4 regions of the Nocardiopsis akebiae genome follow, and region 4 is predicted to be linked to each of the others. Evidence: predicted binding sites of a transcription regulator. Region 4 holds the regulator's gene; each other region holds the start of a gene.

Region 1 (7,833 bases), 2.5 Mb from region 4:
CGCCCTTGGGCACCTCTCCTCCGCGCAGGGCGGCGACGGCCTCGGGGCCGAGCAGCACCCGTCCCGACGCGGTGGCGGTGCGCGCGCTCACCGTCTTCTGCGAGACGTCGACCATGCGGGCGGCGCCGGACCCGTCCAGGTGGGTGAACCCGGAGGGGTGGTCGGCCCCCTCCCGCCGTGGGGTGTCGGTCATGGGCCCGCCAACTCCTCCGCTCGGAACGCGGGACGCGGCCGGTCGGCCCCGTCCGGGCGCGCCGGAGCGCGCCACCACGACCGTACGGCACTCCCGGGGCCCCCGGTCCCCGGGTCCGCGGACCCGGGCGGGCGCGGCTCAGGCCGGTTCGGGCAGGCGCACCACCTCGACGCGGCTGCCCGCGGCCAGTTCGGTCACCTCCTCGGGCACCACCACGAGCGCGTTGGCCCCGGCCAGGGCGGACAGCTGGTGCGAGCCCTGGTGCGACGCCGGGGACACCGTGGGCTCGGCGTCGCGACCGTAGGGGGACTCCTCCAGCACCGCGCGCAGGAAGGAGCGGCGCCCGGGCGGGGAGGTGACCGGCGAGGTGAGCAGGGCGCGCATGCTCGGCAGCGGCCGGGGATCGAGCCCGCGCAGGCGGCGCAGCGCGGGCCGGACGAAGACCTGGAAGGACACGAAGGCGCTCACCGGGTTGCCGGGCAGCGTGATGATGGGGGTCCGGTCCGGGCCGATGACGCCGAAGCCCTGGGGCTTGCCCGGCTGCATCGCCACCTGGACGAACTCCACGGTGCCCTCGCGGGTGAGCACCTCCTTGACCACGTCGTGGGCGCCCATGCTCACGCCGCCCGTGGTCACCACGACGTCGGCGCGCACCAGCAGGTCGTCCAGCGTGTCGCGCACCGTCTGGGGGTGGTCGCCCACGAACCCGTGGCGGTGCACCTCGCACCCGGCGTCGCGCGCGGCGGCGGCGATCATGAAGCTGTTGGACTCCCAGATCTGGCCGGGGCCGAGCGGACGCCCGGGCTCGACCAGCTCCTCGCCGGTGGAGAGCACCATCACGCGGGGGCGGGCGTAGACCGGCACAGAGCGGCGCCCGACGGCCGCCAGGACGCCCATCTCCCCCGGGCCGACGCGCACGCCGGGCCGCAGCACGGTGGCGCCCGCGGTGACGTCGTCCCCCGCGCGGCGCACGGCGTTGCCCTCCTTCACCGGCCGGTCGAAGGCCACGCTGGCCGTGCCGCCGTCGGTCCACTCGACCGGGACCACCGCGTCCGCCCCCGAGGGCATGGGCGCGCCGGTCATGATCCGGGCGGACCTGCCGGGCAGGACCGCCGTCGGGGAGGGGTCCCCCGCCGGGATGTCGGCCACGACCGGCAGCCGCACGGGGTTGTCCGGCGAGGCCCACTCCAGGTCCGCGGCGCGCACCGCGTACCCGTCCATGGACGAGTTGTCGAAGCCCGGCAGCGACACGGGCGAGGTGACGGCCTCGGCCAGAACGGCGCCGTGCGCCTGGAGCAGGTCCAGCTCGGTCGGCACGGGGTCGGGGATCAGTGCCAGGACGTCGGCGACGTGCTGTTCGACGCTCTTCACGGGGTTCCTCCCGGTTCGCGGTTCCTGTGGTGGCCCCGCCTCCCCTCCCTCAGGAGACGGCTCACGCCCCATTCTTGCCGCGTCCGGCCCCGTATGCGGCGCGCCGGGCCCCGGCCGGGGCGCCCGGGGTCCCCTGTCAGGGGCGCTGGGCCTGCGCGCGGTCGACGAAGTCCCGCAGCCAGGGCAGCAGTTCGTCGGCGAGGTCGGGGCGGCGGCAGGCGAAGTCCACGACCGTGCGGATGTAGTCGGCCTTGTTTCCGGTGTCGTAGCGGCGGCCGCGGAAGAGGACGCCGTGCACCGTGCCGCCGTCCTCGGGCTTGCGCCGGGCCAGCTCGCGCAGGGCGTCGGTCAGCTGGATCTCGCCGCCCCGGCCGGGCGGGGTCTCGTGCAGGACGGGGAAGACCGCCGGGTCGCAGACGTAGCGGCCGATGATCGCCCAGCGGCTGGGCGCCTGCTCGGGGGCGGGCTTCTCGACCAGGTCGGTGACGGTGACGACGTCGTCCTCGTCGGTGGGCTCGATGCCCGCGCACCCGTACAGGGACACCTGCTCGGGCTCCACCTCCATGAGGGCGACGACGCTCCCGCCGTGGCGCTCGCGCACCTCGATCATGCGGCGCAGCAGGTCGGCGGACTCGATGAGGTCGTCGCCCAGCAGGACGGCGAAGGGGTTGTCGCCCACGTGCGCCTCCGCGCACAGCACCGCGTGGCCCAGACCGCGCGGCTCGCCCTGGCGGACGTAGTGCACCTGGGCGAGGTCGCTGGACTCGCGCACCGAGCGGAGCCGGGCGTCGTCACCCTTGGCCTCCAGCGCCTCCTCCAGCTCGTAGGCCCGGTCGAAGTGGTCCTCGATGGAGCGCTTGCTGCGGCCCGTGATCATCAGGACGTCCTGGAGGGAGGCGGCCACCGCCTCCTCAACGACGTACTGGATCGCGGGCTTGTCCACGATCGGCAGCATCTCCTTGGGCGTGGCCTTGGTCGCGGGCAGGAAACGCGTGCCTAGGCCCGCGGCGGGTACGACCGCCTTCGTGACGGACACGGAACCGGAGGGCCGCTTCTGGTCGGTGGAGTCGTTCATGTCGGCACTTTAGGCCAGCGGTCGGCCGTCTCCGCGCCCCCACGCACGGGAGTGCGCCAAGAAGTACGGATCGTTTCGGGCCGCGGAGGGCGGCCCGCCACCGCGTGTTCACCGCGCGGGGCAACCGGCCGGTTCGGGGCGGTGCCAGACTGGGGCCATGGGCGAGAGCGAACTGCGTGAGGCCAAGGCCGGGCTGCGGAGGGGTTTCCTGGAGCGGCGGCGCGCCCGGGGGCCCGAGGAGCGCGACCGGGCCGGATCGGCGGTACGCGACGCGCTGCTGGACGTCCCGTGGCTGGCCATGGGCGGGACGGTCGCCTGCTACTACTCCGTGGGCGGCGAGCCCGACACCCGCAAGCTGGTGGCGGCGCTGTGGAAGCGCGGCGCCTACGTGCTGCTGCCCGTGTTCCTGCCCGGCGGCGAGCTGGACTGGGCGGCCTTCGACGGGCCGGACTCCCTGGCCCCGGCCGGACACGGGCTGCTGGAGCCCGTGGGCCGCCGCTACGGGCCCGACGCGCTGGCCCGGGCCGACGCCGTGGTCTGCCCGGCCGTGGCCGTGGACCGGCGGGGGACGCGCCTGGGGCGCGGCGCCGGGTGCTACGACCGCGCGCTGGCCCGCAAGGGCCCGCACTCCCCGGCGATCGCCCTGGTCCACGACGAGGAGTTCGTGGAGTCGCTGCCCGCCGAGCCCCACGACCGGCCGGTGGACGCCGTGGTCACCCCGTCCGGCGGGGTGCGGGTCCTCGGCGCGGGCGTGTGGCCGGGCGGACCGGCCGAGCGGGAGCGGCTGAACCGGAGGGGCTGAGCGGGAGCGGCCGGACCGCGGGGACGGGGGGCGCGGGCGGGATTAACCCGGGCCCCGGGGGCGTTGTCGCTGGCGGTCGCGCTCCGGCGGCGCCCGGCGCCCGGCCGTTCGCACCCCCGCGTCGGCCCCCGTGGGCGAGGCCCTGTCACGGCTCCGGTCGGCGAGCGCGTACTATTTAGCAGTCAACGGGCGAGAGTGCCAGCAAGGAGGACCCGAACAGTGCCTACGTACCAGTACGCGTGCACCGAGTGCGGCGCCCAGATGGAGGTCGTGCAGAGCTTCAGCGACGACGCGCTGACCGTCTGCCCCGAGTGCGAGGGCCGCCTGCGCAAGGTGTACTCCGCCGTGGGCATCGTCTTCAAGGGCTCCGGCTTCTACCGCACCGACAGCGGCAAGTCCTCCAACAGCTCCGTGCTGACCGGATCGGGCTCCTCCGAGGGCAAGGACGGCGGGAACTCGGGCTCCACCGACTCCTCCTCCGCGTCCTCGGCCTCCTCGGACGCCAAGACCTCCTCCTCGGACACCGGCAGCGGCACCACGGGCAAGGCCGCCAGCACCAGCGCCACCGCAGCGACGAGCTGACCCGCCGGGCCGTTGACCGCCACCGCGCCGCCGACCCCTCGGCGGCGCGCGGCACGTCCGGCCCCGGCGGACGCGACGGGGCGCTGACGGCCCCGCGCCTCCCCCTCCGGGCCCCTCAGCGGTCCGACCCGGTGCGCGGCCCGCGCGATCGGGCCTGTGGACAACCTCCGAACGGCCCCTCCGCGGCCTAGCGTTGGGGGTATGACCAACGCCGTCCCCCTCCCCTACCGGCACCGTCGCGCGCTCAGCCGGCTACTGGACCGGCACCGGCGCACCGTCGCCGCGCTCCTGGCCGCCGCCGCGCTCCTGAGCGCCGTCCTGGCCGTGCGCCCTCCGCCCGTGCCCGTCACCCGTGTCCTGGTCGCCTCACGCGACCTCGGCGCCGCGGACCCCCTCACCGATGGCGACCTCACCGCCCGTGACCTGCCCGCCGGGTCAGTGCCGGGCGGCGCGCTCGCGGCCGACACCGCGACCGCCGGGCTGCGCCTCAACGCCCCGGTGCGCCGGGGGGAGGTGATCACCGACGCCCGGCTCGCCGACCCTCCCGCGCGGGCCTACGGCCCCGGCCTGGTCGCCGTCCCGGTGCGGGTGGCCGACCCCGGCGCGGTGGGCCTGCTCTCCCCCGGCAGCAGGGTGGACGTCCTCGCCGCCGGAGGGGGCGACGACCTCGCGCCGACCCGGGCGGGCCCCGCCGTGGAGGTGGTCAGCGACCGCCCCGTCCTGGCCCTGCCGGAGGAGGATTCGCAGGGCGGCGGGGAGGGCGGCGCGCTGATCGTCGTCGCCGCCACACCCGTCGAGGCCAGGAGCCTGGCGGGCCACGCGGCCGGCTCGCGGCTGTCCATCACCATCCGCGGTTGACCGGCGACCTCCAGTGGGCAAAGCTGGCCGGGCGCCGCGGGCTCCCACCAGGGGATCCCGCTCCGGCGCCCGTACGGACACCACGAGTATGTAGGGCTTGTATCCATGCAAGGCTTCAAGAAGTTCCTGCTCCAGGGCAACCTGGTGCAGCTGGCGGTCGCGGTCGTGATCGGCGCGGTCTTCGCCAACCTCATCACCGCGTTCACCGAGGGGTTCATCACCCCGCTGATCGGCATCTTCGGCGGGGTTCCCACCTTCAGCGACCTCTACTTCGAGATCAACGGGAGCCGGTTCCTGTACGGGGCGTTCGTCGACGCGCTGATCTCGTTCCTGATCACCGCAGCGATCCTGTACTTCTTCGTGGTCCTGCCCGTGGCCAAGGTGGTGGAGCGCTTCGTCAAGGCCGAGGAGGCCACCACCCGCGAGTGCCCGCAGTGCTTCAGCGAGATCAGCAAGAAGGCGTCACGCTGCGCCCACTGCACCAGCGAGGTGGTGCCCGAGACCGCCGCCTGAGGCGGTCGGACGCGCCGGGGGGGGCGGCCCCGTGCGGGACCGCCCCCCCCCGGGAAGACGCCGCGGGTCAGCCGGTGTACTCCCAGTGCCAGGGCTCGAAGGGGCTGGACTTGGCCCAGGCCGGGTGGTGCCAGCCGAAGTCGGCGCCGTTGGCCTCCATCCAGAGCCAGCGGTCGGACCGGTAGTTCTGGATGCCGCAGCCGAGGTCGATCGCCTGCCCCAGGCCGTGGTTGCTCGTGCCGGGGACGGCCGCGAAGCCCGGGGCGACCTGTCCGTAGACCCGGTGCTGGTTGGGCAGGTCGCGGTAGGCGCTGGTGATGCAGATGTTCTCGCCGTACTCGTCCACGTACCTGGCGTTGAGCTGGAGGAAGTCCACCGCCGCGTCGGCGCGCAGCTTCTTGTCGTCGTAGAGGTCGCACAGGGAGTTGGCCGGAAGCAGGCCGTTGGCCGCCCCCTGGGCGTTGGCGGCAGCGTCCGGGTCGCAGTCCCCGGCGGCCATGTAGGCCTCCGGGTCGATGCCGCGGTCCTCCAGCTCCTGCACCAGCTCGTTCGTGGTCTGCTCGGACCGCTCGCGCAGGGCCTCGATGTCCGCGGCCAGCTCGACCTGTTCGAGCTGGGTGGTGGTCTGCAGCTCCTGCGCCTGGCTCGCCAGCTCGACCTGCTCCTCGCGCAGGTCGGTGGCGTCCTGGATGAGCGCCTGGTTGTCCTCGGAGATCTTCGCCGCGTAGGACTGGGTCTGCAGGTCCTCGGTGAGCGATCCCGAGGCCAGGACGGCGAGCATGCCGCCGTCGGGCTGCTTGTACAGCGTGCTGGCCAGCTGGGCCAGCGGTTCGCGCATCTCGTTGAGTTCGAGTTCGGTCTGCTGGAGGTCGTAGATCGTCTGGACCAGCTCGGTCTGGGCGTCCTCCAACGCCTCCTGGCGGTCGACGAGGTCCTGGTTGGCCTCCTCCAGCTCCTGGGAGGCGGTCTCGGCCCTCTCGCGGAACTCCTCCAGGCTCGCCTCGGCGGGCTCCAGCACGCCGACGGGCACCGGCGCCACGAGGAGCGCGGTGACGAGCGTGAGCGTCAGCGCCTGTGCGAAGCGGACCCGGTAGGACGGGGCGAAGGCGGTGAGCGCCCCGCCGCCACCCGGTACGCGGGACCTGCGCCGCGCCGCATCAGAAGTGAACGGCACGAATGATCCTCCGGCTGCTTTTCCTCGAACACCTACCCGTGACCGCAAGGCAACGTACTACATGTCCACATGCGGCCACGCGAGATCGGTCCACCGGACGGAGCGGGTCGCGGACGGGCCCCACCCCGCCCCGCCGCCCTCTGCTCCGGGCCTCGGTGAAACACCTGGTCACCGCCGGGCCGGTCAACGCCGAGCCCGCTCTCCCACCGTTATCGACGGTACATATGCGGCCATAACACGACATGCGTCATGAACAACGTCACACCGCACCAGGACAACCAATCGTAGGTCAGCGTACTCCGCCATGCACGCAGAGTCCCCCAACCGCCCGCGCCGGGGGCGGACCGACACCCCATCCACGTCCATCCTGGGTTAGGCTTGGTGCGGTGACGGGACAAGACATACCCGTGCCAGACCCATGGCTCCGTAGCTCAGGGGATAGAGCACCGCTCTCCTAAAGCGGGTGCCGCAGGTTCGAATCCTGCCGGGGCCGCATAGCGCGGGCTGCTGCTCGCCGGTCTTCGACCGGCTCGCAGCGGCCCGCGATGCTTTTCGGGGCCCGTAACGGCTCCCGCAGGCGGCTACCGGCGGTCGGCCGCCTCCGTGGAACCCGCGACCAGCGCGGCCACCGTCCGGCGGATCCTGTCGAGGACCACGGAATCCTCCGCACCGGTGAGCACCAGGTGGTGGACCGCACCGACCACGACCAGCGCCAGGGCCTCGGCGACCGGGCGCTCACCGTGTTCCGGGAGAACCTGGAAGCGGCTCTGTACGGGGCCGTGCGCGGGAGCGCTGCCTTCCGTTCAGGCACCACCGCCGTGGACGTTGACCAGGACGCCGACGGCGTCCGAGTCGGGCTCAGCGACGGCACCGCCGAGCGCGCCGACCCGTCCAGCTCCTACTTCGGCTCCGTCAGCCAGATCAGCGCGGACCGGTGGAGCCGCGTCCGGGCCCCGCGTTTCCGCGTTCTCCCCGGTCAACGGTGCCGCTTCCCCCACGTGTCGCCATGACACCGGGGGCGGCTCGTCCGATCATGGAGCGGGAGCAGGTACCGGACGGGGGAGGTCACACGGATGGCGCACGCGGAGCACTTCCGGGACGGGCAGGCGGAGGAGCCGGACAGGACACCCGCCCGGCAGCGGGGCGGCTCGCCCGCCGCCATCGCCGGGGCGCTCCACCGCACCCCGCACCCGGGCCCCCAGCACTGGGGCGGGCCCCGGCCCCGCAAGACGGACCCGGACCCGTTCTTCCCCAACCGGCTCGGG
Region 2 (7,833 bases), 2.4 Mb from region 4:
CCGCAAGCTGTGACGCCGGGCGGCCCGGCCCCGGCTCGCCGAACCGCCCCGTTCCTGCTCGTAGGCTGGAGGGGATTCCGGTCGAACGAGGGTGGAGATGTCGGCGACGCGGCTGCTGGTCCTGGGTGTGGTGCGCATGGAGGGGCGGGCCCACGGGTACCGGGTGGGCCGTCAGCTCCTGGACTGGGGCACCGAGCACTGGGCCAACATCAAGTGGGGCTCCATCTACCACGCCCTGCGCAAGCTCTCCCGGGAGGGCAGGCTGCGCGAGTTCGTCGCCGAGGGGGACGAGGTGGTCGACCGCGTCTCCTACGCGATCACCGAGGAGGGCGAGGCCGAACTCCACCGCCTCATCCGCCGGGGGCTGTCCCACAGGGGGGACCCCGCGATGCTCTTCGCCGCGGTCACCCTCATGCCCGCCCTGCCGCGCGCGGAGGTCGTCGCGCTGCTGGAACAGCGCCTGGACCTGCTGGAGAGGACCGACGAGGAGCTGCGGCCCTCCGAGGGCTGGGGCGAGCCCGCGCACGTGCGCGAACTCTTCGGCCTGTGGCGGGGCACGATCGGGGCCGAGGCCCGCTGGACGCGTGAACTCGTCGCCTCCCTGCGGGCCGGGGAGTACACCATGGCCGACGACGGCCCCGGTGCCTTCGGGCTGCCCCCAAGGCCCGGGGTCTTCGGCCCGCCCCCGGAGTCGGGGACGGTCGCCCGCGACCGCTGACCCGGCGGCCCGTCCGCTCCCGTCGGCTCCGCCGCCTCGGCCCTCCCCGCCCGTGCGGGCCTCCGTCACCGGGGCTGCCTTCCCGGGGGCGCGGACCGGGCTCTTATTAAACTTTGAATATCTCGCCCGGTGGTGCACACTCTCTCTCGTACTCAACTTTTAATAAGGAGAGGGATGATCCACACACGCGGGCTGACCCGTGACTTCCGGGTCGGCAAGGAGGTCGTCCAAGCCGTCCGCGGCGTCGACATCGACGTCGCCGAGGGCGAGCTCGTCGCCCTGCTCGGACCCAACGGCGCGGGGAAGTCGACCACGCTGCGCATGCTCACCACCCTGCTCGAACCCACCTCGGGCACCGCCGTGGTCGCGGGGCACGACGTCCGCACCGCGCCCGCCGAGGTGCGCCGCGGGATCGGCTTCGTCGGCCAGGGGCACGGCGCCGGAGAGGACCAGCGGGCCCGGGAGGAGCTGTACACGCAGGGGCTGCTGTACGGGCTCGACCGGCGCACCGCGCGCCGCCGCGCCGACGGGCTCCTCGACCAGCTGGAGCTGGGCGCCGCCGCCGACCGGGAGGTCACCAAGCTCTCCGGCGGACAGCGCAGGCGCCTCGACATCGCCATGGGGCTCATCCACGAGCCGGGGCTGCTGTTCCTGGACGAGCCCTCCACCGGGCTCGACCCGCACAGCCGCGCCAACCTGTGGGAGCACATCACCAGGCTGCGCGACCGGACGGGCACCACGGTCGTGCTCACCACCCACTACCTGGACGAGGCCGACGACATGGCCGAGCGGGTCCTGGTGATCGACCACGGCAGGGTCATCGCCGACGGTACCGCCGACGAGCTCAAGGGCAGGGTCTCCGGCGACCTGGTCACCCTCACGGTGCCGGACGCCGAACGGGCGCGCACCGCCGCCGGGGTCGCCGAACGGGCGCCCTCCGCCGGGACCGCGGAGGTGCTCGCGGACGCGGGGCGCGACGCCGAGGTGCGCCTGCGCGTGGAACGCGGGGACACCGTGCTGCCCGAGCTGCTGCGCGGGCTGGACGCGGCAGGGGTCCCGCTGCTCTCCGTCCGGGTGCAGCGGCCCACCCTGGACGACGTGTTCCTGACCCTGACCGGACGCAGCCTGAGGGAGGAGGGCGCATGAGTTCCCGTGAGGTGACCGAGGCCCCGGCGGAGAAGGCCGGGGCGCGGACGGCTGAGGCGACCGCGGTGCGGGGGCCGGGCCTGGTGCGCGACACCGTGACCGTCTTCGCCCGCCAGATGCGGCCGTTCCTGCACCGGCCGCTGATGCTGTTCTTCGGCATGCTGCAACCTGTGCTGTACCTGGTGCTGTTCGCGCCGCTGCTGACGGGGCTGGCCGGTGCCGAGGGGCAGGACCCGTGGCAGTGGTTCGTCCCCGGCCTGCTGGTGATGCTCGGCCTGTTCACGGCCGGGTTCGCCGGCTTCGGGCTGCTGCCGGAGATGTCCTCCGGAGCGCACGAACGGCTGCTGGCCACCCCGGTGAGCCGGGTGTCGCTGCTGCTGGGACGGGTCCTGCGCGACGTGGTGATGATGCTGGCGCAGATGGTGCTCATCCTCGTGCTGGTGGTGCCGCTCGGGTTCCGGGCCTCGCCTGCGGGCGCCGTCGTGGGGCTGCTCCTGCTCGCCGTCCTGGGCGCCGGGCTGGCCACGCTGTCCTACCTGGCGGCCCTGGCGGTCAAGCAGACCTACGTGTTCGCGCCCATCGTGCAGACGCTGATCATGCCGTTGATGCTGCTGTCCGGCGTGCTGCTGCCGATGGAGCTGGCGCCGCCGTGGCTGTACGCGCTCTCGCGGGCCAACCCGGTGGCCTACGTGGTGGACGCCGAGCGCGCCCTGTTCGCCGGGCAGTGGGACGCCTCGGTCGCCGTCGGCTGGGCCGTGGCGGTGGTGCTGGCGGTCGCCGCGCTGGCCGGGGGGTCGCGGGCGATGCGCCGCCTCAGCTCCTGATCCGGGGCCGCGGAGCGGGCCGGAGCCGCGTGCCGGGAGAGGTCGGAACCGGTGCGCGGCTCCGTCCGCTCAGCGCGGAAAACCCGCATGTCATACGGTGTTTGTGCAGGTAGATGGGGAAATGTCGGGGTGGGAAATCGTGACCACATCGTTTGCACTCGCCGGGGGCGAGTGCTAAAAAGGGAACTGGTTAGCACTCGCCTTCACTGAGTGCTAACCGGATCGAGGCTGCGAGATCGCGGCTCCCGGCAGCAGGGTTGCCGGGAGGTTCCGCGGTCGTCCGTCGCGGGCGCATGCCTCGTCCCATCGCGTATCAGCCCGGTCACGGGAGGACAAGAACTCAATGGCAGCCAAACTGATCGCGTTCGACGAGGAGGCCCGTCGCGGCCTCGAGCGCGGCATGAACCAGCTCGCTGACGCCGTCAAGGTCACGCTCGGCCCCAAGGGCCGCAACGTCGTCCTGGAGAAGAAGTGGGGCGCCCCCACGATCACCAACGACGGTGTCTCCATCGCCAAGGAGATCGAGCTCGAGGACCCGTGGGAGAAGATCGGGGCCGAGCTGGTCAAGGAGGTCGCCAAGAAGACCGACGACGTCGCGGGTGACGGCACCACCACCGCCACCGTGCTCGCCCAGGCGCTCGTTCGCGAGGGCCTGCGCAACGTCGCCGCCGGCGCCAACCCGATCAGCCTCAAGCGCGGCATCGAGTCCGCCGTCGCGCGCATCAACGAGGAGCTCGGCAACCTCTCCAAGGACATCGAGACCAAGGAGCAGATCGCCTCCACCGCCTCGATCTCCGCCGGCGACCCCCAGATCGGCGAGACCATCGCCGAGGCCATGGACAAGGTCGGCAAGGAAGGCGTCATCACGGTCGAGGAGGGCCAGACCTTCGGGCTGGAGCTCGAGCTCGCCGAGGGCATGCGCTTCGACAAGGGCTACATCTCGCCCTACTTCGCCACCGACCTGGAGCGCATGGAGACGGTCCTCGAGGACCCCTACATCCTCATCGTCAACTCCAAGATCTCGAACAACAACGAGTTCCTGCCGGTCGTCGAGAAGGTCCTCCAGGCCGGTCGCCCGCTGGTCGTCATCGCCGAGGACCTGGAGGGCGGCGCCCTCCAGACGCTCGTCGTCAACAAGATCCGCGGCACCTTCAAGTCCGTCGCCGTCAAGGCCCCGGGCTTCGGTGACCGCCGCAAGGCCCAGCTCGGCGACATCGCCGTGCTGACCGGCGGCCAGGTCATCACCGAGGAGGTCGGCCTCAAGCTGGAGAGCACCGAGCTCGACATGCTCGGCCGCGCCCGCAAGGTCGTCGTCACCAAGGACGAGACCACCATCGTGGACGGCGCCGGTGACGCCACCGCGATCGCCGGTCGCGTGAACGAGATCCGCAACGAGATCGAGCGCACCGACTCCGACTACGACCGCGAGAAGCTCCAGGAGCGTCTCGCCCGCCTGGCCGGCGGCGTGGCCGTCATCAAGGCCGGTGCCGCCACCGAGGTGGAGCTCAAGGAGCGCAAGCACCGCATCGAGGACGCCGTCCGCAACGCCAAGGCCGCGGTCGAGGAGGGCATCCTGCCCGGCGGTGGCGTCGCCCTGCTCCAGGCCAGCGTCCCGGCCTTCGAGAAGCTGGAGCTGGAGGGCGACGAGGCCATCGGCGCCGACATCGTGCGCCGCGCCATCGCCGAGCCGCTCAAGCAGATCGCGATCAACGCCGGCCTCGAGGGCGGTGTCGTGGCGGAGAAGGTCAAGAACCTGGAGCCCGGGTTCGGCCTGAACGCCGCCACCGGCGAGTACACCGACCTGTTCAAGGACGGCGTCATCGACCCGACCAAGGTCACCCGCTCGGCTCTGCAGAACGCGGCTTCCATCGCCGGTCTGTTCCTGACCACCGAGGCCGTCATCGCCGAGAAGCCGGAGAAGGCCGCCGCTCCCGCCGGCGACCCGACCGGTGGCATGGGCGGCATGGACTTCTAGCAGGTCCGTGAGACCTCGGGCCCCCGGGCCCGCAGGTGTCTGAGGTCCGGATACGCGACCTCGCCCGCGACGACCGGGCGGCCCCTTCGGGGGTCGCCCGGTTTCGCCTTCTCGGGGGCAGTGGACGCTGCCATCGCCGAGGCGGCACTGTCGTTCGCGAAAAGCCGGGGTCATTCTGCGAAGTGTCGGGCGGACAGGGATACGGAGCGTTCCGATCCCTGCTCGGCGGTGCTAGGCGAAATGGGTCTGCTGACGACGGAGGCCGCCCCGGCGGTGGGGCTGTCGCGATGGGACTACCTGCTGGGCACCTGGCGAGAGCTGGACGTGCCCGACGGTTGGCGGGCCGAGATCATCGATGGCAACGGAGTCGTGCCCGTGGCCCCCCAGTCTGACCCCCACAACTACATCGCGGTCCGGGTGAACCGGATGCTCGGGCGGGTACTTCCCGACGACTGGGATGTCTACCAGACCCTGGGCATCCAGTTGCCGACCGTTGAGCGGCTCTACATGCCTGACCTCGTTGTCATGCCGGAGGACGTCGTCCTCGACCCGTCGAAGACCCCCTGTCCGGCGGACGAGGCGGAACTGGTGGTCGAGATCGTCTCCCGGAGCAGTGGGGACACCGACCGCAGGGAGAAGCCGTGGGGCTACGCGCACGCGCCGGTCCCGCTCTACCTGCTGATCGACGCCTGGGACGGGGCCGGTCCGTCGGTCACCCTCTACGAGCAGCCCGGCAACGGCCGCTACAACCACGCCACGACCGTGGATTCCGGAGCGAAGATCCGGTTGCCGGAGCCCTTCGACGTCGAGCTGGACACGTCCAGGTTCCCCGGCCCCGACCAGTGGCCTTCCTGAGCGGGGCGCGGGCAGAGCGGCACTCCCGAGGACGCGGGCGGCAGCGGCCCGAGGGGTTCAGTCCGCGCCGTGCCAGGCCCGCCACAGGTCTGCGTAGGAGCCGCCGCGGGCCAGTAGCTGGTCGTGGCTGCCCAGCTCGCTGATCCGGCCGTCCTCCACCACCGCGATCCGGTCGGCGTCGTGCGCGGTGTGCAGCCGGTGCGCGATGGCCACCACCGTGCGCCCCGACAGCACCCCCGCCAGCGAGCGTTCCAGGCGGCGGGCCGAACGCGGGTCCATCAGGGACGTGGCCTCGTCCAGCACCAGCACGTCGGGGTCGGCCAGCACCACGCGGGCCAGGGCCAGCTGCTGCACGTGCGCCGGGTCCAGGGAGGCGTTGCCCGACCCCACCCGCGTGCCCAGCCCCTCCGGCAGCGCGCGCACCCACGGCTCGGCGTCCACGGCGGCCAGCGCCTCCCACAGGCGCTCCTCGTCCACCTCGGCCGCGCCCTCGGGCCGGTCCAGCGCCAGCGCCAGGTTCTCGGCGATCGTCCCCCGGAACATGTGGCTCTCCTGGCTCAGCAGGATCGCCCGCGCGCGCCGTTCCTCGGGAGGCAGGCCCGACACCGGCGCCCCGCTCACGCGGACGCCGCCCGAGGTGGGCGGGTGCACGCCCGCGATCAGCTTGCCCAGGGTCGACTTGCCCGCGCCGCTCGGGCCCACCACGGCCAGGCGTTCGCCGGGCGCCAGCACCAGGTCGACGCCGTGCAGGACCTCCGTGTCGGTGTAGCCGAAGCGCACGTCCTCCACCCGCACCTCGCCGGGCCGGGCGGCCCCGGCCGCGTCCGAGGCGGAGTGCGCCCGCCCGCCCGGTTCCCCGGCCAGCTCCACGCCCAACAGCCTGCGCATGCTCGTGAAGCCCATCATCAGGCTGTCCACCTGGTCCAGCAGCTGGTCCAGGGGCCGTCCCATCTGCCTGCTGAGGAAGACCGCGGTGGCGATCCCGCCCAGGCTCAGCGCGCCGTCCGCGTACAGCAGACCCGCCACCAGAAAGGTCAGCGCGATCGGGAACACGTACCCGAACTCCAGCGGCGGGTACCAGACGCAGCGCAGCCACAGCGTGTACCGCTCCGCCGCGTAGGCCCGGCCCACCTTCCGCTCGTTGAGCGCGATCCGCCGGGCCTGCCGTCCCAGCGACTCGATGGTGTGCGCGCCCTCCACGGTGTCGGTCACGCTCTGGGTCAGTTCCGAGTAGGTGCCCAGCTCGCGCACGTACCCGTCCGGGGCCCTGCGGGCGTACCAGCGCGTGGACACCCACAGCACGGGCACCGACGGCAGCCACGCCAGCAGCAGGAGCGGATGCAGGACCGCGAGCGCCGTGGTGACGACCACCAGGGTCACCGTGCTCACCGCCATCACCGGCACCGAGACGCGCACGGTGTGGCTCAGATGGCCGATGTCGCGGCCGGTGCGCGCCACCAGGTCGCCCGTGCCCGCCCGCTCCACCACGCCCATCGGGAGCCGGAGCACCGCGCGCACGAACTCCTCGCGCAGTTCGGCCAGAACGCTCTCGCCGAACCGGATCGAGGCAGCCACGGACGCCAGGGTGAATCCGGCGTGCAGCACCAGCGCCACGACGATGAGTCCGGCGAGCACGTCGACGCGTGAGGCCGCCTGCTCCGACGCCCCGGACGGCGCCCCAGCCGCGCGCACGGTGTCGATGATCAGGCCCAGGATCCAGGGCGAGGCCAGCGCCATGAGCGCGGCGGTCCCGTACAGCAGCACGACGACTGCGAGCAGCCGTCCGTGCTCGCGCCCGGCCCGGCGCAGCCTCCTCCACACGGCCTCGACCGGCGCGATGGGCAGCCCCGCCGCGTGGTGCTCCGCGGGCGCGGCGGACGCGGAGGGAGCGTTGGGCGCTCCGGGCGTGCGGGACGCCTCGGCCGCCCGGGCCCCCCGGGGCGTGTCGGACGCCTCGGCCGCCAGCGGTGGGTCGAGGGCCTCGGCGTTGTCGGCGGCCCGGGTCATGGCTTCCCCTCCGTGGGAACGGCGCGCAGGACGGCGGCGGCGTAGCCCGGGCACTCGGCGAGGAGGGCGCGGTGGGTCCCCTCGGCCGTGAGGCGGCCCTCCTCGACGAACTGCACGCGGTCGGTGTGGTCGAGCAGCAGGGGACTGGTGGTGACCAGTCCGGTCGTGCGCCCCGCCCGCTCGGCGGGCAGCCCGGCGGCGATCGCGGCCTCGGAGTGGGCGTCCACGGCGGAGGCGGGCTCCACCAGGACCAGGATCTCCGGCTCCAGTGCCAGGGCGCGGGCCAGGCGCAGGCGCTGCTGCTGGCC
Region 3 (7,833 bases), 2.6 Mb from region 4:
GGGAGCGGGCCCTTGCGAGCCGGTCACGGGGGGTGGACACTCGAACACGGGGGTGGCGCGCCCACCCCGCGGGGACGCGCGGCGCCCCCGGATTCCAGTCTAGGGCGGAGCCGCCGGGGCCCACCAGCCCCGCGCCGGGCCTGTGGACACAGGGCCTTCGGGCCCGTGGGCAGCCGGACCTGCGGGCCCCTGGGCGACCGGGCCCTTGGGCACCGGCACGCGCTCCTCGGGAACGGGGCCCCGTGCCCCGTCGGGGCGAAGCGCACCCGGCCCCCGTGGGACGCGGGGCCGTGGTCCGCGCCGTTCACACCATGTCGGCAAGTACGTCGGCGAGCAGGTCGGGTCGTTGCAGGGGGATGCCGTGTCCGCACCCCGGGACGGAGACCAGCCGGGAACCCGGAAGGGCGTCGTGGACGAGGCGCGCCGAAGCGCGCACCAGGCCCCGCTCCCGTTCCCCGACCATCACCAGCGCCGGGTTCGGGAAGTCGGACCAACGGGGAGGAAGGGTGAAGCGGACGTTCTCGCCGACGCTCGCGAGCAGGGTCGCGCGGCTCGTGCGGGCGCTGTCGCGGAGGTAGTCCTCCAGAAGCGCTTCGGGAACGAACAGCTCCCTGGCCTGGAGCCGGGCGAACCACCGTCGTCGCGCGAGCGGCGCGCTCACGGCGAGCAGGCCCAGCGCAGCGCCCGGGAACCGGAGGGGGCGGGCCTGGGCGCTCACCACGACGGCTCCGGTGACCAGGTCGGGGCGGGTCGCGGCCAGGAGCGTCGTGAGCTGCGCTCCCAGGGAGAACCCGGCGACCAGCGCGCCGTGCGGTGCGCGTTCCTCCAGGACCCCCACCAGGGTCCGAACGGTCTCCTCGTGGGACCGGTACGCCCCGTCCGCGCCGCGCCCGTGGCCGGGGAGATCGGGGATGATCACACGGGCCGCGTCCCCAAGCCGTTCCAGCGTGGGGCGCCACATCCATCCCGCGACACCGCCACCGTGCAGCAACAGGACCGGAGGTGCGTGTGCGTCACCGGCTTCGAGGACATGCATGCCCCCATCCTCCATGGTCGGTACACCTAGTCCCGGGCCGAGGCCTCCTCCCGGGGCGGGGCGTCGACCTCGCGGCACAGCAGGCAGAAGGGACGCTCGCCGATCCGTGTGAGCACGACCGTCACCGACTCCGGGCCCGAGGCGCGCAGGTCCCGGCGCAACTTCTCGGTGTCCACCGCCGATCCCCGCTTCTTGACGGTCACCGTCCCCGCCCCGAGGCCGCGCACCGCCGAGCGCAGCCGCTTCAGCGAGAACGGCAGCACCTCCACCACCTCCAGCACCCGCCACAGCGGCGAGAGCACCGCCCTGTCCGCCGTGAAGTACGCGATCCGCTCGTCCAGCAGGGCGCCGTCCACCCGCGCCGCGGCCTCCGCCACCAGATGCGAGCGCACCACGGCCGGGTCCGGGTCGTACAGGTAGCGACGGGCCGCCGCCACCGGCGCCGGGCCCAGGCCGGGGTCGGCGTCCAGGTGCGCCACCGCGCCCTCGCGGGCGAGCAGCCCCTCGCGCTCGTGCAGCACCGTCGCCCGGCGCCGCGGCCCGTCGGCCAGCGCGCCGAACCACAGGGCGGTCTCCTTCAGCTCCCCGTCCACCGAGATCCACTCGGCCGCCGCGTCCCCGGGCAGCGCCTCGTGCGGGATGCCCGGCGCGGCCTTGAGGCAGGCCGCCTCCGCTCCCTCGGCCAGGTCCACGGCCGTGTCCCACGGCGGGGAGTAGGCCGAGGGGTCGAACACCCGGCCGCGCCCGCCCCGCCGGGCGGGGTCGCAGAACAGCAGCGGGTACCGGCCGGGCGCGGTCGCGGAGGCGTCGCCCTCGCGGACCCGGGCCAGCCCGGACAGGCCCAGGGCCGCGATGTTGGCGCGGGCCACCGCGACCGTGAGTGGGTCGGCGTCCACGCCCTCGACCGGAACGCCGCGCGCGGCCAGTGCCAGCAGGTCCGCGCCGACCCCGCAGCACAGGTCGCCCGCGGTGGCTCCGTCCGGACTCCATCCCGGCGGTCCGGCCGGTCCGGACGCCCCGGCCACGCGCTCCGCGCGGTAGTCGGCCACCACGCGCCGGGTGGACTGCTCCAGCCCGTTGGGCGTGAAGAACATCCGCCGCGCGAGTTCGCCGAACTTGGCCCGCCCGCGTTCGCGCAGGGAGACCTGGGTCAGGACGGCGTTTACCAGCTCGGAGACGGGTAGACCGGGGTCGAGGGCGGCCACGCGCGGGTCACCGCGCAGCAGCGAGGCCGCGGCGAGCTGGTCCCCGACGGCGGCCTGCGGGTCCACCCCCGCCAGGACCTCCCGGCCCGCGTCGGTGAGCAGGGCCTCGAAGGCGGCCAGGCGCATGGGTTCCCCCCGGGCGTCGAAGGAGCGGTGTGCGGATGCGGCCGCGCCCCGCCCCGGCGGAGGGGCCCCTCGCGGAACTTCCCGACCGGGGGGTCACGGTCACATTTCCATTCTGGCACTCTCGGGGGTAGAGTGCTAACCGCGACGAGGCCGGTCTGGCACCCGCGACGACAGGCCGCCGTGGTCGCCCCTTTTTCGTAGCCGGTCCGTGCACCAGTGCGGGCCGAAATCAGTACACCGAAACCTTGAAGGGGGAGGTCACACCGTGTCGACCGCCACCAAGACCGTGCTGAAGCCGCTCGAGGACCGCGTCGTGGTCCGGACGCTGGAGGCCGAGCAGACCACCGCTTCCGGTCTGGTCATCCCGGACACCGCCAAGGAGAAGCCCCAGGAGGGCGAGGTCCTGGCCGTGGGCCCGGGCCGCTGGGACGACGAGGGCGAGAACCGCATCCCGCTGGACGTGAAGGTCGGCGACGTCGTCCTGTACAGCAAGTACGGCGGCACCGAGGTCAAGTACGACGGCGAGGAGTACCTGGTGCTCTCCGCCCGCGACCTTCTCGCCGTCGTCGAGAAGTAGGCCTCCGCGGGGCCCGTTCCAACGGGCCCGGAGCCATCCGCATCCCGCACCGGTCGGCGCACAGCCGGGCGGGCGGGATGCTCTCTTTCGACCGGCCTGAAGAGGAAGCACCCACATGCCGAAGATCCTGGAGTTCGAGGACGACGCCCGTCGCGCCCTCGAGCGGGGCGTCGACCGCCTCGCCAACGCCGTCAAGGTGACGCTCGGCCCGCGCGGTCGCAACGTCGTCATCGACAAGAAGTTCGGCGCCCCCACCATCACGAACGACGGCGTGACCGTCGCCCGTGAGGTCGAGCTGGACGACCCCTACGAGAACCTGGGCGCCCAGCTGGTCAAGGAGGTCGCCACCAAGACCAACGACGCCGCCGGTGACGGCACCACCACCGCGACCGTCCTGGCCCAGGCCCTGGTCCGCGAGGGTCTGCGCAGCGTGGCCGCCGGCGCCTCCCCGATGTCCCTGAAGAAGGGCATCGACGCCGCCGCCGCCAAGGTGTCGGAGATCCTCCTGGAGCGCGCCCGCCCCGTCGAGGAGCGCGCGGACATCGCCTACGTCGCCACCAACTCCGCCCAGGACGCCCAGATCGGCGACCTGATCGCCGAGGCGTTCGACAAGGTCGGCAAGGACGGCGTCATCACGGTGGAGGAGGCCCCGACCTTCGGTCTGGACCTGGACTTCACCGAGGGCCTCCAGTTCGACAAGGGCTACGTCTCGCCCTACTTCGTCACCGACGGCGACCGCCAGGAGGCGGTGCTGGAGGACGCGCTGATCCTGATCAACCAGGGCAAGATCAGCAGCCTCAACGACCTGCTGCCCGTGCTGGAGAAGGTCGTCCAGAGCAAGAAGCCCCTGCTCATCATCGCCGAGGACATCGACGGTGACGCGCTGGGCGCCCTGGTGCTCAACAAGATCCGCGGCACCCTCAACGTCGCCGCGGTCAAGGCGCCCGGCTTCGGCGAGCGCCGCAAGGCCATGCTCCAGGACATCGCGGTCCTCACCGGCGGCCAGGTCGTCGCCGAGGAGGTCGGCCTGACCCTGGAGAACGTGGACCTCGACGCGCTGGGCGGTGCCCGCCGCGTCACGATCACCAAGGACGCCACCACCATCGTGGACGGCGCCGGGGAGCAGTCCGAGGTCGAGGACCGCGTCCGCCAGATCCGCAAGGAGATCGAGGCGAGCGACTCCGACTGGGACCGCGAGAAGCTCCAGGAGCGCCTGGCCAAGCTCGCGGGCGGCGTCTCCGTCCTGCGGGTGGGCGCCGCCACCGAGGTGGAGCTCAAGGAGAAGAAGCACCGCCTCGAGGACGCCATCTCGGCGACCCGCGCGGCCATCGAGGAGGGCATCGTCGCCGGTGGCGGCGCCTCCCTGGTGCACGCCTCCAAGGCGCTGGACTCGGACGACCTCGGTTTGGAGGGCGACGAGGCCACCGGTGTGGCGATCGTGCGCCGCGCCCTGGTCGAGCCCGCCCGGTGGATCGCGGAGAACGCGGGCGCCGAGGGCTACGTGGTCACCCACCGCGTGTCGGAGCTGGAGGTCGGCCACGGCTACAACGCCGCGACCGGCGCCTACGGCGACCTGACCTCGCAGGGCATCCTCGACCCGGTCAAGGTGTCCCGCTCCGCCGTTCAGAACGCCGCCTCCATCGCGGGCATGCTGCTGACCACCGAGGTTCTGGTGGCGGACAAGCCCGAGGACGAGGAGGACGACGGGCACGGCCACAGCCACTAGGCACGGTGGCCCGGCGCCCGGGCCGTCAGGGCCCGCGGGGCCGAGGGCCTTCGGGGGGCGGAGCGCTTGCTCCGCCCCCCGCTCACTATCACGCACGTCACGGGTTTCCCCCGGCGACGCAGATGTTTTCGGGCGATTTTCCCGAAACGTGACCATTCTGTAGTTGCCGATCCGAGTGGTTCAGTCCGGCGGTGGGGGCATCATTCCTAGCGTGACGGTGACGGATGCAGGCGCCCGGGGGCAGCGGGACCACACGGGGTTGAACCATCTGGGATCGCTGGCGGTCCGGGGGGACGACGGGGCGATGGACTCGCTGCTGCGCGAGGTCCGCCCCATGGTGGTCAGGTACTGCCGTGCCCGCCTGGCCAGGGTCTCGGGACTGGCCCACTACTCCGACGACGTGGCCCAGGAGGTGTGTATCGCCCTGCTCTCGGCGATACCGCGCTACCAGGACCGCGGCCGCCCCTTCGCGGCCTTCGTGTTCGGCATAGCGGCCCACAAGGTGGCCGACACCCTGCGCGGCGCGGGCAGGGTCGAGACGGTGCCCACCGACTCCGTGCCCGAGTGCCCCGACGAGGGCCCGGGGCCCGAGGAGTCGGCCGTGCGGGTGATCGAGGCCCAACGGGCCCGGGAGCTTCTCGACGAGCTACCCGAACAACAGCGCAAACTGCTGGTCATGAGGGTGATCGCAGGACTTACGGCGGATGAGACGGGACATGTCCTTGGAATGTCGGCGGGAGCGGTACGGGTTGCCCAGCACCGAGCTATTGCTCGGCTTCGGCAGGTGGCCGTGGCGAACCGCCTCGTCCCCTGAGCACTCCGGACGCCCCCGGCCCGGACGCCGCCGGTGCCCCGACCGCCCCCGCGTGCGCGGGTACTGCCGCGCCCTCGGGCCGTCGGGCTACCTCCGCCCCTAGGCGGTGTTTCTTGGACCTTCCGCTCCGCTTCGTCCCACCCGTCGCCCGCCACCACCCTCAACCGACGCCTACGGCGCGGTTCCCCCACGGGAACCCGCCTCCGGCCCCTCCGGAACCCCGTGGGCGCACGAACCGACCCCCCGCAAGCCGAGACCGGTGCAAAAACCAGACCCCGGGGCCGCCCGTTTCCCGAGGCGCGTGCCGTGGATCGGGTCATGGGGTGACCACCTCGTGTGACCCGGTGCGCGGCGACCGCCGCCGGGGACCGCGGCGGCGGCTCCGAACGGCTCCGACCACCGTCTCCCCTCCTGGGGGCGGCAGTGGCGGGGGAGGGCCCCGGAACCCCTGGGCCGTAGGAGGTCCCGCACGCGGAGCGGGGGCGCGGAGGGGGTCGCGCAAACCGTGAGGCTGGTCACTTTCGGCCCGGGGTGACGGGTCAAACACCCCGTTCCACCGGGGGCGCACGGGACCACGACCTAGGATGAGACGACACGCGAGGGCGAGACCGCGCAGGTGTGCCGGGAAAGCGGAGGTTGTGTCATGGGCCAGAGCCAGGAGTACAGCGACTACGGGGACAAACTCCTTCCCCCCGGGCTGACCTACGACGACGTCCTGCTGGTCCCTGCCTACTCCGATCTCCAGCCGGGCGAGGTCGACACCACCACCCGCCTGTCCCGCAACCTCACGCTGCGCATCCCGCTGCTCTCCGCGGCGATGGACACCGTCACCGAGGCCCGCATGGCCGTGGCGATGGCCCGCCAGGGCGGCGCGGGCGTCCTGCACCGCAACCTCTCCGTCGAGGACCAGGCCAGTCAGGTGGACCTGGTCAAGCGCTCCGAGGCGGGCATGGTCACCGACCCGGTCACCTGTCAGCCCGAGGACACCCTCGCCGAGGTCGAGCGCCTGTGCGCCCACTACCGGATCTCCGGCGTGCCCGTCACCGACGGCGCCGGGACCCTGGTCGGCATCGTCACCAACCGGGACATGCGCTTCGAGAGCGACCGCGGCCGCCTGGTCCGCGACGTGATGACCACGGAGAACCTGGTCACCGCTCCCGTCGGCGTCAGCCGAGAGCAGGCCTTCGACCTGCTGCGCAGGCACAAGGTCGAGAAGCTGCCGCTGGTCGACGGCCAGAACCGGCTGCGCGGCCTGATCACCGTCAAGGACTTCATCAAGAGCGAGCAGTACCCCGACGCCACCAAGGACGCCGACGGCCGCCTCGTCGTCGGCGGAGCCGTGGGCGTGGGCGCAGAGGCCGAGGAGCGCGCCAAGCGGCTCGTGGAGGCGGGTGTCGACTTCATCGTCGTGGACACCGCCCACGGCCACTCCTCGGGGCTCGCGGACATGATCGCCAAGCTCAAGGCCAACTCGCGCGCCGACATCGTCGCGGGCAACGTCGCCACCCGCGCCGGGGCGCAGCTGCTCATCGACGCCGGAGCCGACGCCGTCAAGGTCGGCGTGGGCCCGGGCTCCATCTGCACCACGCGGGTCGTGGCCGGTGTGGGCGCACCGCAGCTCACCGCCATCCTGGAGGCCGCCAAGGCGTGCGGCCCTGCGGGCGTCCCGCTCATCGCCGACGGCGGGCTCCAGTACTCCGGAGAGATCGCCAAGGCCATCGCGGCCGGTGCCAGCACCGTGATGCTCGGCAGCCTGCTCGCGGGGGTGGAGGAGAGCCCCGGCGAGCTGATCTTCATCAACGGCAAGCAGTTCAAGGCCTACCGCGGCATGGGCTCGCTCGGCGCCATGCGCGGCCGCTCCTTCTCCAAGGACCGCTACGCGCAGGCCGACGTGGCCACCGAGGACAAGCTCGTCCCCGAGGGCATCGAGGGCCAGGTGCCCTTCCGCGGCCCGCTCGAGGCGGTCGCCCACCAGCTCGTCGGCGGTCTGCACCAGTCCATGTGGTACGCCGGGACCCGCACGGTGTCCGAGCTGCGCGAGCGCGGCCAGCTGATGCGCATCACCAGCGCCGGTCTGCGCGAGAGCCACCCGCACGACATCAAGATGACGGTCGAGGCGCCCAACTACAACGCCCGCTGACGCGGTGGCCGGGCGGCCCGGCGCCGCCCGCCTTCGGGGTCGATAGACTCACGGCGGCAGGAAACGCGCCGGTAGACCGTCCGGCGAGGCACGTCAGAGGGGATCGAAACGTTGGCTCAGGTGGAGATCGGGCTGGGCAAGAACGGACGCCGGGCCTACGAGCTCGACGAGATCGGGATCGTGCCCGCCCGGCGGACGCGGGACCCGGA
Region 4 (7,833 bases):
ACCTTGATTTCCGTCTGCGCGGCCGAGGGAACGGCCGCCTTCCCGGTTTCGTCCGGGACCATGATGCCGCAGGTCGCCGTCGGGCGGGCCGACGGCGGAAGGCCTGCGGGGCACCGCGGGCGAGCGGGTTCGGCAACGCCCGGCGTCCCGGGCGCGATAGGCTTTCCACCCGTGCGCGCCAGGTCGTCGGCTCCGTCCGGCCCCGGCCATATTCCCGCGTGTTCGGATTGAAACGCACGTCTACCTGGAAAAGAAGAGGTATGCCCTTTCGTAAACCCCGCGACAAGGGTGTGCGTCGAACTGATGTGACGACAGAAACCATGGTGGCCGGTGCCACCACGGCACCGCTCTCGGTGGAGTGGGACGCCGACCACGCCGTGACGGAGCTCTACCGGGAGCACTACCGTCCGCTCGTTCGGCTCGCCGCCCTGCTGGTCCGCGACCACGCGACCGCGGAAGAGGTCGTCCAGGACTCGTTCGTCGCCATGCACGGAGCGTGGCGCCGCCTGCGCGACCCGAACAAGGCCCTGTCCTACCTGCGCCAGGCCGTGGTCAACAAGGCCCGGTCCGTGCTCCGCCACAGGGCGGTCGTGGAGAAGCACGCGCCCAAGGCCCTGCCCGACGCCCCCAGCGCGGAACACGGCGCGCTGAGCCTGTTGGAGCGCGAAGCCGTCATCCGCGCCCTGCGCAAACTACCCACCCGTCAGCGAGAGGCCATCGTGCTCCGGTACTACGGCGACCTGTCCGAGGCACAGATCGCGGACGCCATGGGGATCAGCCGGGGCGCGGTGAAGAGCCACACGTCCCGCGGTATCTCCGCGCTCCGCTCTGTTCTGGAGCAAACGACATGACCAGCCCCACGAACCCCACGAACGACCCGTTCGAGGAGCAGCTGCGCCACCTGCTCAAGGCCGAGGCCGACGCGGTCACGACCTCTCCCGAGGCGTTGAACCTGATCCGTGAGCGCACCGAGCGCAACCGCGGTTCGGCCTGGTTCGGTATGCCCTGGCTACGTCCGGCGGTGGCGGTGGCGGGAGCCGCCCTGATCGCCGGATCCGTGGTCATCTCCAGCCCCCAGGTCCGCGACCACGTGCTGGAGATCGTCCCCGCGGGCGCAGACCGCGAGGGCGCGCCCGCCGGGGAGGAGGGCGAGGGCGGCGGTGTGGCCGCTCCCGAACCCTCCACCGGCTCCGTGGACGGCACCACCCAGCAGGGGGAGGAGCCGCCGCGCGACCCGGCCTCCTCCCCCACTCCGGAGGACGACGAGGAGGAGCCCGCTCCCTCCGAGGAGGGCGTGACGGCCGCCACCACGTGTCCGACGCCCGAGGAGCCCGTCTCCCCGACCCCGTCCAGCTCCGAGGAGGAGAAGGACGAGAAGGCCGCCTCCGAGGAGGAGTGCGAGCCCACCGACGAGCCCAGCAGCGGCGCCGGCGACGGGTCCACGGGTGAGGAGGGCGGCGGCGACAACGGCGGTGGGACCGGCGGCGAGGAGCCCTCCGGCGGCGGTGACGGCACCGGCGGCGAGGGCGGCGGAACCGGAGGCGACGGAACCGGCACGGGCGGCACCGGCACCACCGGGGGCGACAACGGCGCCAAGACGGCTCCCGGCAGCTGACACGCCCCTCCGAGGCGGCCCGTCACCGTCGCGCGTCGGGGCCCCGCTCCCCACGCGCGGGAGCCGGCCACAAGAGCACGTGAGAATGAGAAGAGGCGCCCGGACGTATCCGGGCGCCTCTTCTCACGTGCTCGGGACCGGGGCGTGCGCCCTACCAGCGGCCGGTGCGGGACTGGAGCACCGACAGGGCGGCGACCCCGGCGGTGGAGGTGCGCAGCACGCTCGGTCCCAGCAGCGCCCGGACCGCGCCCGCGGCGTCGAACGCCTCCAACTCGGCGTCGGAGAAGCCGCCCTCGGGACCGACCACCACCACGACTCCGGCGCCCCCTCCCGCGGGCAGCTCAAGCTGCGACAGGCGGCCGGCGCCGTCCTCGTGCAGCACGACGCCCAGGTCCGCCCCCGCCAGCAGTTCGACCACGGCGGTGCGGTCGGCGAGGTCGGCGATCTCGGGCAGCCGCGCACGCCGGGCCTGCTTGGCCGCCTCTCGGGCGGTCGCACGCCACTTGGCCAGCGCCTTGGCGGCGCGGTCGCCCTTCCAGCGGGTGACGCAGCGCTCCGCCGCCCAGGGCACGACCGCGTCCGCTCCGGCCTCGGTCATCATCTCCACGGCCAGTTCGCCCCGGTCGCCCTTGGGCAGTGCCTGGACCACGGTCAGGCGGGGGCGGGGCGCCGGTTCCTCCCGGCGCTCCGCCACCGCGCAGACGATGTGGTCGCGTCCCACGGCGGTCACCGTGCAGCGGGCGCGCAGGCCGCGTCCGTCGGAGAGGTCGACGGTCTCGCCCTCCCGGATGCGGCGCACCACGGCGGCGTGGCGGCCCTCCGCGCCGTCCACCGTCACCCGGTCGGCCGCCAGGTCGGCGGCCTCGACCAGGAAGACCGGCGGCGTCACTTGGCGCCGAAGGCGTCGCGGATCTTGGAGAAGAACCCGCCGTGTCCGGGGCTGAAGCGTCCCGGGGTCTGGTCCTCGCCGCGCAGTTCGGCGAACTTGCGCAGGAGGGCCTCCTGCTCCTCGTCCAGCCTGCTCGGGGTCTCCACGTCCACGCGGATGCGCAGGTCGCCCCGGCCGCCGCCGTCGAGGTGGCTGACGCCCTTGTTGGGGAGGGTGATGACGTGGCCGGAGTTGGTGCCCGGGCGCAGGTCGATGTTCTCGGTGCCGTCGAGGGTGTCGAAGGCGAAGGAGGCGCCCAGCGCGGCGGCCGTCATGGGGACGGTCACCGTGCAGTGCAGGTCGTCGCCGCGGCGTTCGAAGGTGGGGTGCGGGCGCTGGATGATCTCCAGGATGATGTCGCCGCGCGGTCCGCCGTTGGGGCCGACCTCGCCCTCCCCGGCGAGCTGGATGCGGGTGCCGTCGTCGACGCCCGCGGGGATCTTGACGGTGCGGGTGACCTTCTCGCGCACCCGGCCCTCGCCCGCGCAGTCGCCGCAGGGGTTGGTGATGACCGAGCCCTGTCCCGAGCACTGGGGGCAGGGACGGGAGGTCATGACCTGGCCGAGGAAGGAGCGGGTGACCTGGGAGACCTCGCCCTGACCGTGGCACATCTCACAGGTCGTGCGGTGCGAACCGGCCGCCGTCCCCTCGCCCTGGCAGGTCTCGCACAGGATGGCGGTGGGGAAGGTGATCTCCTTGCTGACGCCGAACGCGGTCTCCACCAGGTCGAGTTCGACGCGGATCTTGATGCTGCGCCCGCGGCGGACCCGCTCCCGGGGGCCGCGCCCGCCGGGCTGGCCGCCGCCGAAGAAGGCGTTCATGATGTCGTCGAAGGCGAACCCGCCCGCGCCGCCGAAGCCCCCGGCCCCGCCGCCGCCGGGCGCGTAGGGGTCCTGGCCCATGTCGAACATCCGGCGCTTGTTCTCGTCGGAGAGGACCTCGTAGGCCTGGGTCACCTCCTTGAAGCGCTCCTGGGTTGCGGGGTCCGGGTTGATGTCCGGGTGGAGTTCGCGCGCGAGCCGCCGGTAGGCCTTCTTGATCTCGTCCTTGGACGCGTCGCGACGCACTCCGAGAACCTGGTAATAGTCTCTGGCCACTGGGTTACTGTCCTGCCAAAATCTGTCCGACATAGCGAGCCACGGCGCGTACTGCTCCCATCGTCCCCGGGTAGTCCATCCGGGTGGGTCCCACCACACCGATCTTGGCGAGCGACTGGTTTCCCACACCGTAGTCCGCCGACACGATGGAGGTGGACCTCAGGCCCTCGTGGAAGTTCTCCGCGCCGATGCGCACCGTGAGCATCGACGGGTCCTTGGCCTCTCCCAGCAAACGGATGAGGACCATGTTCTCTTCCAGCGCCTCCAGGACGTCCCTGAGGCTGGCGGCGAAGTCGACGGCGGCGAGGTTGGCCGTCCCCGCGAGGACGATCTTCTCCTCGTGCCGTTCGACGAGGCTCTCCAGCAGGACGGAGAGGACCGACACCGCCATCTGGCGGTGTTCGGGCGGCACCTGCGGAGGCAGGTCCTCCACCGCGTCGGGCACGTCGCCGAGGTGGCGTCCGGCGATGGCCCGGTTCAACATCGCGCGCAGGTCGTCGACGGCGGCCTCGTGGACCTCTCCCAGGCCGTCGATGACACGCTGCTCGACCCGGCCCGTGTTGGTGATCACGACCATCATGATCCGCTGCCCCCCGAGGGGGACCAGTTCCACGTGCTGCACCGACGAGCGGGTCAGCGACGGGTACTGGACGATCGCGACCTGGCGGGTGAGCTGCGCGAGGAGCCGCACGGTCCGGGCGACGATCTCGTCGAGGTCCACGGCACCGGTGAGGAAGGACTCGATGGCGCGCCGCTCCGCGCTGGAGAGCGGTTTGACCGAGGAGAGCCGGTCGACGAAGAGCCGGTACCCCTTGTCCGTGGGAACGCGTCCGGCACTGGTGTGCGGCTGCGCGATGTAGCCGTCCTCCTCCAGGGCGACCATGTCGTTGCGGATGGTCGCCGGGGAGACGCCGAGCCTGTGCCGGTCGGCCAGGGCCTTGGAACCCACGGGCTCGTTGGTGTTGACGAAGTCCTCGACGACGGCACGCAGGACCGCGAGCTTGCGCTCATCCAGCACTCGCCACCTCCTGGCACTCCATGGTCCTCAGTGCTAAGTCTATGCCCGGCCGCAAACCCTGACGGTTACCCGCGGTCGGCCGGGCCCCGGCGCGGCGGTGTCGCCCCTGTCCCCGCCGGGCCCGCGGCGCGCGTCGCGGTCGACGGGGCGCCGGCGCGCGCCACCAGTAGACTGCACGACCGTGGCTACCAAGGGAACCGGCCGTTACGGCCGCGACGTGCTCGCCGGGGACTGGCGCCGCCCGAAGAAGAAGGCGGTCCCTGAGGTGCACCTGGAACGGGAACTGGTCGTCGAGGACGCCGGGGAGGCGTTCTGCGGGGCGGTGGTGGCCTGGGACAAGGCCACCGTCACGCTGGAGGACCGGCACGGCCGCCGCCGCGTGTTCGACCTCGCCCCGGCCGCGTTCCTGGTCGACGGCGAGCCGGTGACCCTGGTGCGCCCCGCCCCGGCGGCGCGGGGGCCGCTGCGCAGCGCCTCCGGGTCGGTGGCGGTGCGGGGCGCGAGGGCGCGCACGGCCGGGGAGAGCCGGATCTACGTGGAGGGCGTCCACGACGCCGAGCTGGTGGAGAAGGTCTGGGGCCACGACCTGCGCGTGGAGGGGGTGGCCGTCGAGTTCCTGGAGGGGGTCGACGACCTGCCCTCGATCGTGGCGGAGTTCTCACCCGGGCCCGGCAGGAGGCTGGGCGTCCTGGTGGACCACCTGGTGCCGGGTTCCAAGGAGACGCGGATCGCCGAGCGGGTGCGCGGCGAGCACGTGCTGGTGGCCGGACACCCCTACGTCGACGTCTGGCAGGCGGTCCGGCCGGGTTCGGTGGGGATCGGTGCGTGGCCCGAGGTGCCGCGCGGCGTCCCCTGGAAGGAGGGGGTCGTGAGCGCCCTGGGCTGGCGGATGGAGACGGGAGAGGCGTGGCGCCGGATCCTGGGCTCGGTCCGTACCTATGCTGATCTGGAGCCGGCTCTGCTCGGCCGGGTGGAGGAGCTGATCGACTTCGTCACCGGGCCGCACCCGGACGCTCCCTAGCGAGCGCCGAGCGCGGGGGGAGCGGCAGGACCTAGGATTTGACCCGGGCGAGGCTCCGGTCCCCGTGTCCGGCGCCGAGGTCGCCCGCCTCCGGCCCGCGCGGTCGTCGGTACAGCACGGTAGTACAGGAACCTCCCCCTCATCAGCGGAGCCAAGGAAGAGCATGAGCCAGACCCCGACGAACCCCCCGCCCCCGGAGGATCCCCACCGGGGAGAGCAGCCGGACCACGGGCAGGACGGGCAGCAGGAGTACGGACAGCAGCCCCCGCAGCCGGAACCCGGCCAGCAGCCCTCCTACGGGCAGCAGTCCGGTGCGCAGCCGCCCTACGCTCCGCAGCCCGACCAGGACCACCGCCAGCAGCCCTCGGGGGCGCAGCCCGCCTACGGCCAGCCATCCGGCGCGCAGTCCCCGTACGCCCCGCAGCCCGGCCAGGCGCAGCAGGGCTACCAGGGCTACGGCCAGACCCCGGGAGCGCAGCCCGACTTCGCACCGCCGCCCGGCGCCCCGTCGCCGTACGCTCCCCAGCCCGACCAGGGCCAGCCCGCCTACGGCCAGTCCTCGGAAGCGCAGTCGCCCTACGCTCCGCAGTTCGAGCAGGGGCAGCAGGGCTACGGCCAGACCCCGGGGGCGCAGCCCGCCTACGGCCAGCCATCCGGCGCCCAGCCCGGGTACGGCCAGGCCTCGGGGGCACAGCCCGGCTACGCCCCGCAGCCCGGGTACGGACAGCAGCCCCACGGCCAGCCGCAGCCCGGTTTCGCCCCGCCGGAGGGGTCCCCCGAGCAGCCCGGCTACGGGCAGCAGGGCTACGGCCAGACCCCGGGGGCGCAGCCCGCCTACGGCCAGCCATCCGGCGCGCAGTCCCCGTACGCCCCGCAGTCCGACCAGGCGCAGCAGGGCTACCAGGGCTACGGCCAGACCCCGGGAGCGCAGCCCTCCGGCGCGCAGCCGGGTTACGGGCAGCCCTCCGGCGCGCAGCCCGGCTACGCCCCGCAGCCCGGGTACGGACAGCAGCCCCACGGCCAGCCGCAGCCCCAGCAGGGCGAGTACGGACAGCCCCAGCAGGGGGTCTACGGCCAGCCCGTCCCGGGCCAGCAGCAGCCCTACCCGGGCGCCCCCGCGGCGTACGGGCAGCCGGGCGCTCCGGGTCAGCCCCAGCAGGGCGTGCCGGGCGGCGACAACAGCACGCTCGTGGCCATGCTCGCCCACCTGTCGGGCTTCGTGATCGCCTGCCTGGGCTGGATCCCGCCGCTGGCCGTCTACTTCGCCAAGCGCAACCAGTCGCCGTTCGTGCGCCACCACGCGTCCGAGGCGGCCAACTTCCAGCTCACCCTGCTGATCCCCTACCTCTTCGCGTGGGTGGCCTTCATCGGCCTGGGTATCTTCTTCCCGGAGCTGTCCTGGATCGGATCCCTCCTGGTCGCCCTGATCTGGGTCGTCGCTATCGTGTTCGGCGTCCTGGGCGCCAACGGCGCCAACAAGGGGACGTGGTACCGCTACCCGGTGAGCATCCGCCTGTTGAAGTGATCCGCTCCCGCACGCAGTCCGAGCGCATCCGCACGAAGGAACCCAACATGTCCTATCCCAACAACCCTTCCGAGGGCCCCTACGGCCAGGGTCAGCAGCCCGGCCAGGACTCCGGCGGTTACCCCTCCCAGCACGGTCACCCCACCGGTGGCCAGCCCGGCTACCAGCAGGGCGGCTACCCGCCCCCGCCCGACCAGCCCGGCTACCAGGAGCAGTCCGGCGGATATCCGAGCCAGCCCGGCGGCTACCCCGGCCAGCCCGGGTACGAGCAGACCGGCGGCTACCAGTCCCACTACCAGCAGGGCGGTTACGGCCAGCCCCCGCACGGCGCCTACGGCCCCTCCTCGGCCACGACCGGCCAGCCCAGCCCCGACGAGCGACAGATGGCGATGTTCGCCCACGTGGGCGGCGGCATCATCGGCTGGCTCGTGCCGCTGATCATCTTCCTCGTCAAGAAGGACGAGTCGCCCTTCGTCCGCAACCAGGCCGCTCAGGCGCTGAACTTCCAGCTCCTGATCCTGATCGGCTACCTGGTCTCCAGCGTCCTGATGATCGTCATCATCGGCTTCCTGACCTGGTTCGTCTGCTGGATCGCCGCCATCGCCCTCGGCATCATCGGCGGTGTGGCC

The links. The regulator HrcA, encoded in region 4, represses chaperone genes, less so after heat shock. The targets are predictions, from matches to a motif close to TTGGCACTCTCNNNNNGAGAGTGCCAA.
Region 1: the regulator HrcA is predicted to act here: its motif matches at 3,617-3,643, upstream of KGD83_RS04810 (FmdB family zinc ribbon protein).
Region 2: the regulator HrcA is predicted to act here: its motif matches at 2,840-2,866, upstream of groL (chaperonin GroEL).
Region 3: the regulator HrcA is predicted to act here: its motif matches at 2,480-2,506, upstream of groES (co-chaperone GroES).

Annotation. Positions count from the first base shown of each region.
Region 1 covers NZ_CP074132.1:1,116,025-1,123,857, reverse strand. The annotation lists gene moaC (cyclic pyranopterin monophosphate synthase MoaC) at 1-193, opposite strand, end outside; gene glp (molybdotransferase-like divisome protein Glp) at 332-1,564, opposite strand; gene galU (UTP--glucose-1-phosphate uridylyltransferase GalU) at 1,701-2,639, opposite strand; gene KGD83_RS04815 (5-formyltetrahydrofolate cyclo-ligase) at 2,797-3,441, shown strand; gene KGD83_RS04810 (FmdB family zinc ribbon protein) at 3,661-4,023, shown strand; gene cpaB (Flp pilus assembly protein CpaB) at 4,225-4,881, shown strand; gene mscL (large conductance mechanosensitive channel protein MscL) at 4,987-5,394, shown strand; gene KGD83_RS04795 (M15 family metallopeptidase) at 5,462-6,568, opposite strand; tRNA gene KGD83_RS04790 (tRNA-Arg) at 6,989-7,061, shown strand; gene KGD83_RS28440 (hypothetical protein) at 7,252-7,578, shown strand; gene KGD83_RS04780 (hypothetical protein) at 7,642-7,833, shown strand, end outside.
Region 2 covers NZ_CP074132.1:986,574-994,406, forward strand. The annotation lists gene KGD83_RS04245 (GNAT family N-acetyltransferase) at 1-13, shown strand, start outside; gene KGD83_RS04250 (PadR family transcriptional regulator) at 98-718, shown strand; gene KGD83_RS04255 (ATP-binding cassette domain-containing protein) at 893-1,864, shown strand; gene KGD83_RS04260 (ABC transporter permease) at 1,861-2,688, shown strand; gene groL (chaperonin GroEL) at 3,032-4,663, shown strand; gene KGD83_RS04270 (Uma2 family endonuclease) at 4,904-5,518, shown strand; gene KGD83_RS04275 (ABC transporter ATP-binding protein) at 5,576-7,525, opposite strand; gene KGD83_RS04280 (ABC transporter transmembrane domain-containing protein) at 7,522-7,833, opposite strand, start outside.
Region 3 covers NZ_CP074132.1:1,178,750-1,186,582, forward strand. The annotation lists gene KGD83_RS05095 (alpha/beta fold hydrolase) at 305-1,036, opposite strand; gene KGD83_RS05100 (class I SAM-dependent methyltransferase) at 1,063-2,367, opposite strand; gene groES (co-chaperone GroES) at 2,633-2,944, shown strand; gene groL (chaperonin GroEL) at 3,060-4,670, shown strand; gene KGD83_RS05115 (sigma-70 family RNA polymerase sigma factor) at 4,888-5,484, shown strand; gene guaB (IMP dehydrogenase) at 6,128-7,624, shown strand; gene KGD83_RS05125 (GuaB3 family IMP dehydrogenase-related protein) at 7,745-7,833, shown strand, end outside.
Region 4 covers NZ_CP074132.1:5,180,109-5,187,941, forward strand. The annotation lists gene KGD83_RS22200 (SigE family RNA polymerase sigma factor) at 321-851, shown strand; gene KGD83_RS22205 (hypothetical protein) at 848-1,615, shown strand; gene KGD83_RS22210 (16S rRNA (uracil(1498)-N(3))-methyltransferase) at 1,767-2,504, opposite strand; gene dnaJ (molecular chaperone DnaJ) at 2,501-3,640, opposite strand; gene hrcA (heat-inducible transcriptional repressor HrcA) at 3,645-4,658, opposite strand; gene KGD83_RS22225 (DUF3097 domain-containing protein) at 4,840-5,679, shown strand; gene KGD83_RS29180 (DUF4870 domain-containing protein) at 6,875-7,204, shown strand; gene KGD83_RS22235 (DUF4870 domain-containing protein) at 7,252-7,833, shown strand, end outside.